Linked DNA regions of Cohnella herbarum. The protein of the gene in region 1 interacts with the protein of each later gene in a pairwise test. Links are inferred from orthologs where the notes say so. Each region holds a gene or a part of one and is shown on either strand. Other genes may lie near its edges. The genes, in order: ftsZ and HH215_RS28635.

The links.
Region 2: the proteins of ftsZ (region 1) and HH215_RS28635 interact in binary tests that used the Bacillus subtilis proteins (3 or more experiments, as listed by UniProt). The link is inferred for Cohnella herbarum from one-to-one orthologs.

Annotation. Positions count from the first base shown.
Region 1 is NZ_CP051680.1:2,344,994-2,348,294, reverse strand. What follows is about bases 130-3,104. They hold ftsZ (cell division protein FtsZ), read left to right. Parts: upstream 130-1,034; coding sequence 1,035-2,174; downstream 2,175-3,104. Other genes in these bases: spoIIGA (sigma-E processing peptidase SpoIIGA), read left to right, coding at 2,466-3,104; ftsA (cell division protein FtsA), read left to right, coding at 130-981. In the rest of the region: more of ftsA, read left to right, coding at 1-129; more of spoIIGA, read left to right, coding at 3,105-3,301. UniProt on the Bacillus subtilis protein: Essential cell division protein that forms a contractile ring structure (Z ring) at the future cell division site. The regulation of the ring assembly controls the timing and the location of cell division.
Region 2 is NZ_CP051680.1:6,757,738-6,761,050, forward strand. Bases 87-3,073 are described here. They hold HH215_RS28635 (MGDG synthase family glycosyltransferase), read right to left. Parts: upstream 2,158-3,073; coding sequence 1,015-2,157; downstream 87-1,014. Other genes in these bases: HH215_RS28630 (MFS transporter), read right to left, coding at 87-930; ilvA (threonine ammonia-lyase IlvA), read right to left, coding at 2,309-3,073. Outside these bases: more of HH215_RS28630, read right to left, coding at 1-86; more of ilvA, read right to left, coding at 3,074-3,313. UniProt on the Bacillus subtilis protein: Processive glucosyltransferase involved in the biosynthesis of both the bilayer- and non-bilayer-forming membrane glucolipids.

The DNA.
Region 1 (3,301 bases):
GGAGTCGTCGCCGTTTCCAACGAAGATAGGGAAATCGGAGAAGAAGATATCGAACGTGTTTTGCAAGCGGCCAAAGTGGTTGCCTTACCGCCTGAACGGGAAATCATTGGACTTGTTCCCAAGCAATTTTTAGTTGACGGGCTGGCGGATATTCAAGATCCGCGCGGCATGATTGGCGTTCGTCTTGAAGTTGAATGTACGATTATCACAGGAACCAAAGCAGCGGTACATAACCTGATGAGATGTGTTGAGAAGGCAGGTCTGCGTATTTCGGGCCTTATCTTGATGTCACTCGCGTCAGGTATGATGGCTTTAACCAAAGACGAGAAGCAAATGGGTACCGTTCTAGCCGATATAGGCGCAGGCTCGACAACGCTTGCCATATTCGAAGGCGGAAGTCTGGCAGCCGTTTCAACGCTTCCGATCGGCGGAGACTATGTGACGAGCGATATTTGTTACGGCCTCAAAACTCAAACGGAACACGCGGAGAAAATCAAGCTCAAGTACGGGTGTGCCCGTACGGAGGATGCGGCAGAGGATCAGAAGTTCAAAGTGATGAGGGTCGGAAGCAACATGGAGAAGGAATTCTCCCAGTTCGATCTTTCCAACATCATTGAGCCTCGCATGCAAGAGATTTTCCAAATGATCCGTCAAGAAGTCAAACGGCTTGGTTACCACGACAAAATTAATGGATACGTACTGACGGGAGGATCCGTCTCTTTACCTAGCGTTCTACCATTGGCGCAAATAGAGTTGGAATCCAATGTAAGAATCGCTGTTCCGGATTACATCGGTGTGAGAGATCCGTCTTTCAGCAGCGGTGTCGGCATGATTCAGTATGTAACCAAATACGTTCGAACGCGCGGCGCAGTCGGAACCAAACGCGCACCGAAAGCGAAAGCGGCCGGCGGCAGCACGAATACGGCGTCAAAGCCTGGCATTGTTGAATGGTTCAAAAACATGTTCAAGGAATTTATTTAAGCCGCCGCTTATTAAGGAACCATTCAAGCGAAGCAAGGAGGAGTTAGCAAATTATGTTGGAGTTTGATTTTGAAATGGAGCCACTCGCGAAAATCAAAGTCATTGGAGTCGGTGGCGGCGGCAGCAACGCTGTAAACCGGATGATCGAGAACGGCGTCAAAGGCGTCGAGTTCATTACCGTTAACACGGACGCGCAAGCCTTGCACTTAACGAAGTCTGAGCAAAAGCTGCAGATCGGGGACAAGCTTACTCGAGGTCTCGGTGCGGGAGCAAACCCGGATGTTGGTAAAAAAGCAGCTGAAGAATCCAGGGAGTTCATTACGAATACGTTGCGTTCCGCGGATATGGTTTTCGTTACCGCGGGAATGGGTGGTGGGACCGGTACCGGTGCTGCACCAGTCATCGCGGAATTGGCGAAGGAATGCGGAGCGCTTACCGTCGGTGTCGTTACTCGTCCTTTTACATTTGAAGGGCGGAAACGTTCTTCGCAAGCGGAAATCGGCATCGAGGCGTTGAAGGAAAAGGTAGATACGCTTATCGTTATTCCTAACGACAGACTGCTTGAGATCGTTGATAAGAAAACGCCTATGATTGAAGCATTCCGAGAGGCTGATAACGTATTACGCCAAGCCGTTCAAGGGATTACCGATTTGATCGCGGTTCCGGGACTGATCAATCTAGATTTCGCGGATGTGAAGACAATTATGTCGGAACGCGGATCTGCATTGATGGGTATCGGACAAGCAGCAGGCGAGAATCGTGCAATGGAAGCCGCACGAAAAGCGATATTGAGCCCGCTATTGGAAACTTCTATCGAAGGTGCTCGCGGTGTTATCATGAACATTACCGGCGGCTCGAACTTGTCTCTTTACGAAGTCAACGAGGCAGCCGAGATCGTTATCTCAGCGTCCGATCCGGAAGTGAACATGATTTTCGGAGCGAGCATTGATGAAAACTTGAAGGACGAGATTAAAGTCACGGTTATTGCTACCGGATTCGAGCACAAAGGACCTTCCAGACGTCCTGTTGCGACTCCTTCACAGCAACCTCAAGTAAATTCGGTCACGGAAACCGCTAGCGCGGCAGAGAGCCGTCAGACGGGTAATCTTCGTCCGTTCGGCAATCAGAGCTTATCGAGCGATCAATTGGACATTCCTGCGTTTTTACGCAATCGTCCGCGCAATGATCGTTAAATCTATTCTTTTTATGATAAAGCCTCGTATTCACACTTGTGGATACGGGGCTTTTTTGTCGTTTCGTAGAGAATAGAATTCGCTCATCTATTCCGAAGCATCTACGTCCATAAATTTATCCCGCCATCCCAAAGGACGGCGTAAGCCGTTTATGCCAGTCGACAAAAAAAGGTTTTGGGGGTCGGCAAGATTAGACAGACACCGAATTTGAAAGCGATTATACTGGGTTCATCCATCCCGGCCTGCCAATGCGCTACCGTTTTCCGGGCGAATAAGGATGGGGGGTTACCTATGATCGTTTATGTAGATTTAGTCTTCTTCACCAATCTTGCCGTTGATGGTACCGTTCTTCTAACAACCGCCAAAGCGCGTCAGCTTCGGCCATCCCGGGGTCGGTTATTTGCTGCCGCTTTTCTGGGGGCCGCTTATGCGGCTGTGATGTTCTGGGCTCATGTCCCTTATCTCTATTCTTTCGGAGCTAAGGTGTTGATCTCGCTCGTAATGGTTCTGCTCTCTTACGGATATGGGGGACCGTTGCACTTTATTCGTAACCTGGGCGCTTTTTACTTGGTGAGCTTTGCGACGTTAGGCGGGGTTATCGGGTTATCCTTTCTACTTCGGTCTGCGGAATCCCCTTGGAGCGGAATCACCTACACCTCGGATGGCGGATTGCTCTTGGAGTGGCAATCCCAACTCGGTCTGTTCGTGATCGCCTTCCTGTTATCCGTATGGTTATTTCGAAGTACATCGGAAACGAGACGAAAGAGGCAAGATCTGGAGCAACTGTTCTGGGAAGTTGAAATCAGGATAGACGACGGTAGTTGGAAAATGAACGCTCTCTTAGACACGGGCAATCGACTCTACGATCCGCTGACCCGTATACCCGTCATGATCATGGAGGCAAGCGTTTGGAAGGAACAACTGCCCTCGGGGTGGTGCGAGAGATTAAAGGGCGAATCCGCGGATAAGCTTATTTCCGAGCTGGATGCTCGAGCCTCCGAGGAATACCGGTGGGGTAATCGGCTCCGACTTGTGCCTTATCGTGCGGTTAACGGCTCTACGCGTCTTATGTTGGCCATAAAGCCTGATGTGGTCGTATTGTCTCGGGAAGGACATCCCCTTCTTCA
Region 2 (3,313 bases), 4.4 Mb from region 1 along the record:
AGAGACCCCTAGCACGAAAGCCCAGAACAAAGCGAGAGCGAGCGGAGGCTTCTGGGTGAGAGCGATCAGAATGATTCCGAAAGCCAAGAATCCGACGATGAGGAACCATTTTTTGCCGAACGTGTCGGATAGCTTTCCCATCGGGATAAGCCCGACTACGGTGCAGCCTCCGCCGATAATAAGCAGGATGGAGTAGTGGGTTGCCGACATGCCCAAGCTGTTCACGGCAAAGCTAGGCAAGATCGGAAGCAGCATGCCCGCGCCAAGCGTCTGCAGGACCATGCCGGGCAGCAGCAGCTTCATGTCCTTAAGCCGGCTTCCGAGTATGGCCAGCTGTTCTCGGAACGGGACGATGTCGATATGGACGCTGCGGCTTCCCTTAATAAACAGGGACATGACCCAGGCGGCTAGAGCGACTCCCGTCATTACCCAATAAGTGATCTCCAGGTTGAAATCCAGCAATAGATTCGTGACGACCGGTCCGCTGCCTAAGCCGACAAGCCAGACGGTGTACAAGAAACCCATTTGCGTCGCGCGCTGATCTTCTTTTACCCTTGTTAAGCAGACGATCCAGATCGGAGAAATCCCAATGCCATAGATGGCCGCGGCCGTAATGAATACCCAAGGGATATCTGCGAACTGAAGCGCGGCTATTCCGATCAACGAGAATAATAATCCGATGCTCACGACCGTGCGGATCGACAGACGGTCTAGTAGATAGCCGATAGCCAGCTTAAGTCCCGTATCCGTAATGTAGTGGGCCGTGATTGCGGCGCCGATGACGTCAAGGTCGAGACCGAGAGCTTTATCTCCATAGATCGGCAGGAAGCTGATCAGGGCCGCGCCCCGCACGAATTCAACTAAGAAGAGGATCGTCAAATAAAGCAGCATGTCCGATTGGAAAAAAAATTTCGTGAAAGCTTTGCTCACGATCAGCTCTCCTTTAACGAAGCTTCAATGAGAAACGAATTTAAGAGGTCGGGATAGACATTAACCTTTGCCTTAGCCCATGAATCATATCCGTACCATAATCGAAGTCGAGGAGGCCTCTTCCATTATATGCAATTGACGGACAATATCCAAGGCGATCCGATCGGCTGCTCCTTTTTTGCTTAAAGATCGCAGCGCGAGTTTCATCTCCAATTGGCGTCCGGGCTCAGAAAATAGCTCGGTAACGGCGCTTAACAACTGTTCGACGGAATGACAAATGACGGCCGCGCCTTTATTTTGCAAATATCGGGCGTTGTTGCGTTCTTGCCCCGGGACGGGGCGATAGAGGACGATAGGCAGCTCGGCGGAAATCGCTTCGGACAAAGTTAAACCTCCGGGTTTCGTTATTATGCAAGCGGATATCCCCATCAATTCATCGATCCGGTCGACATACCCGAGCACCGTAATGTCCCGATTCGCTTTGAATAAGTCGGTTAGAGAGTCCTTTAATTTTTGCCGGCGCCCGCATACGACCGCTACTTGCGTTTCGCGGCGGAGAGCTAGTTTACGGCAAAGCTCGGCGGTTTCCGACCCGCTCGCGTTGGCTGCGGCTATCATGAGCACGATAGGTTTATGAGGAGATAAGCCGTAATGGGCGGCGGTTCCCGATCCCGCCAAGAAATCCGGGCGAATCGGGATGCCCGTTGCGGCTACGCGATGAGAGTCGACGCCCAGGTCGCAAAGCTGCTTCCTTATATCTTCCGTCGCGACATAATATTTATCCACATCCGGATGTACCCATCTGAAATGCAAGTCAAAATCCGTCACGACGTTAAACATCGGAATTTTGCGACCCATGCGCTGGCTTACGTATGGAAGGACTAGAATGGGGAACGTATGGATGATGGCATCCGGCTGCTCTTGCTCCACTAGCTTTTGTAAGGTTACGGTACCGAAGGAATGCAACCAGGAGGCGAACAAGGAATCGGATTTCATTCCTTTAGTCGCTTCGTATACCCATCCGTACACTTGGGGGAGTACTTGGTAGCTCTTGTTATATACGTAGCGGCTGACTTCGTTAAGGACGGGATGGGATTCAGCGAGTAGATCGATGAGCTTAACTTCCGTATTACCTTGCTGGGCAAAGCTAACCTGCAGAGCGGAAGCCGCTTGCCAGTGACCTTCTCCAAAGCGTGCGTACAGGATGAAGATTTTCCTTCGTTTCATCTTTTGCCACCTCGCTTATCCCTGTTAGTCATCATCTTAGGTTTCCCAATTATTGTAGCTCCTAAGTGTAAAATGGGGATAAACGCACGAAGAAACGCTCGAAGGAACCCAGAACCCCTCGATTCTGGATTTGACGATTTCGTTTAATCAACTAGATGAGCAAATTAAACAGGATCGGATCTTTGTTGAGTTCGATAAACTGGAACCCTTTGTCGTTCATTCTGCCGACGAGTCCTTCGTAATCCTCCGGGCTCTTCAACTCGATTCCGACGAGTGCCGGACCGTTCTCTTTGTTATGCTTCTTCGTGTATTCGAATTGCACGATATCGTCGTTCGGCCCGAGCACGTCATCCAGGAATTCCCTAAGCGCTCCAGCCCGTTGTGGAAAGTTGATCATAAAATAATGCTTTAATCCCTCGTAGATCAACGAGCGTTCCTTGATTTCCTGCATCCGGTCGATATCGTTGTTGCCGCCGCTAATGATGCAGACGACGTTTTTTCCGCGCAAAGCTTCTGGATCCATGGCCGAGAGGGCAGCAACCGTTAACGCCCCCGCGGGCTCGGCTACGATCGCGTGCTCGTTGTACAGCTCTAGAATCGTCGTGCAGACGCGTCCTTCCGGAACGATGACGACGTCGTCCAACAGGTCGCGGCACATCGCATAAGTTAGCTCTCCAACCCGTTTAACGGCCGCCCCGTCCACGAATTTGTCGATGTCCGTCAGTGTGACGACTTCGTACGCCTCCAAAGCGCGCTGCATGGAAGGGGCTCCTTCCGGCTCGACTCCGACGATTCGCGTCGTCGGGCTGATCGCTTTAATATAGCTGGATACGCCCGCGGCGAGTCCGCCTCCGCCGATCGTCACGAATAAGAGATCGATGGAAGGGGAGCCTCCCTCGATGATTTCTTTGCCAACGGTCGCGTTACCCGCGATGATGCGGGCATCGTCGAAAGGATGAACAAACGGCAGCCCTTGCTGCTGGCTTACACGAATCGCCTCCGCGTATGCATCGTCGAACGTATCTCCGATTAGGCGGATGTCAACCTTGTCCCCGCCGAATAGCCGGACTTGGTTGATTTTCTGCCTTGGCGTCGTGGCCGGCATATAGATGATCCCGGGAATATTCAGCTTTTGGCAGGAGAAGGCGACGCCTTG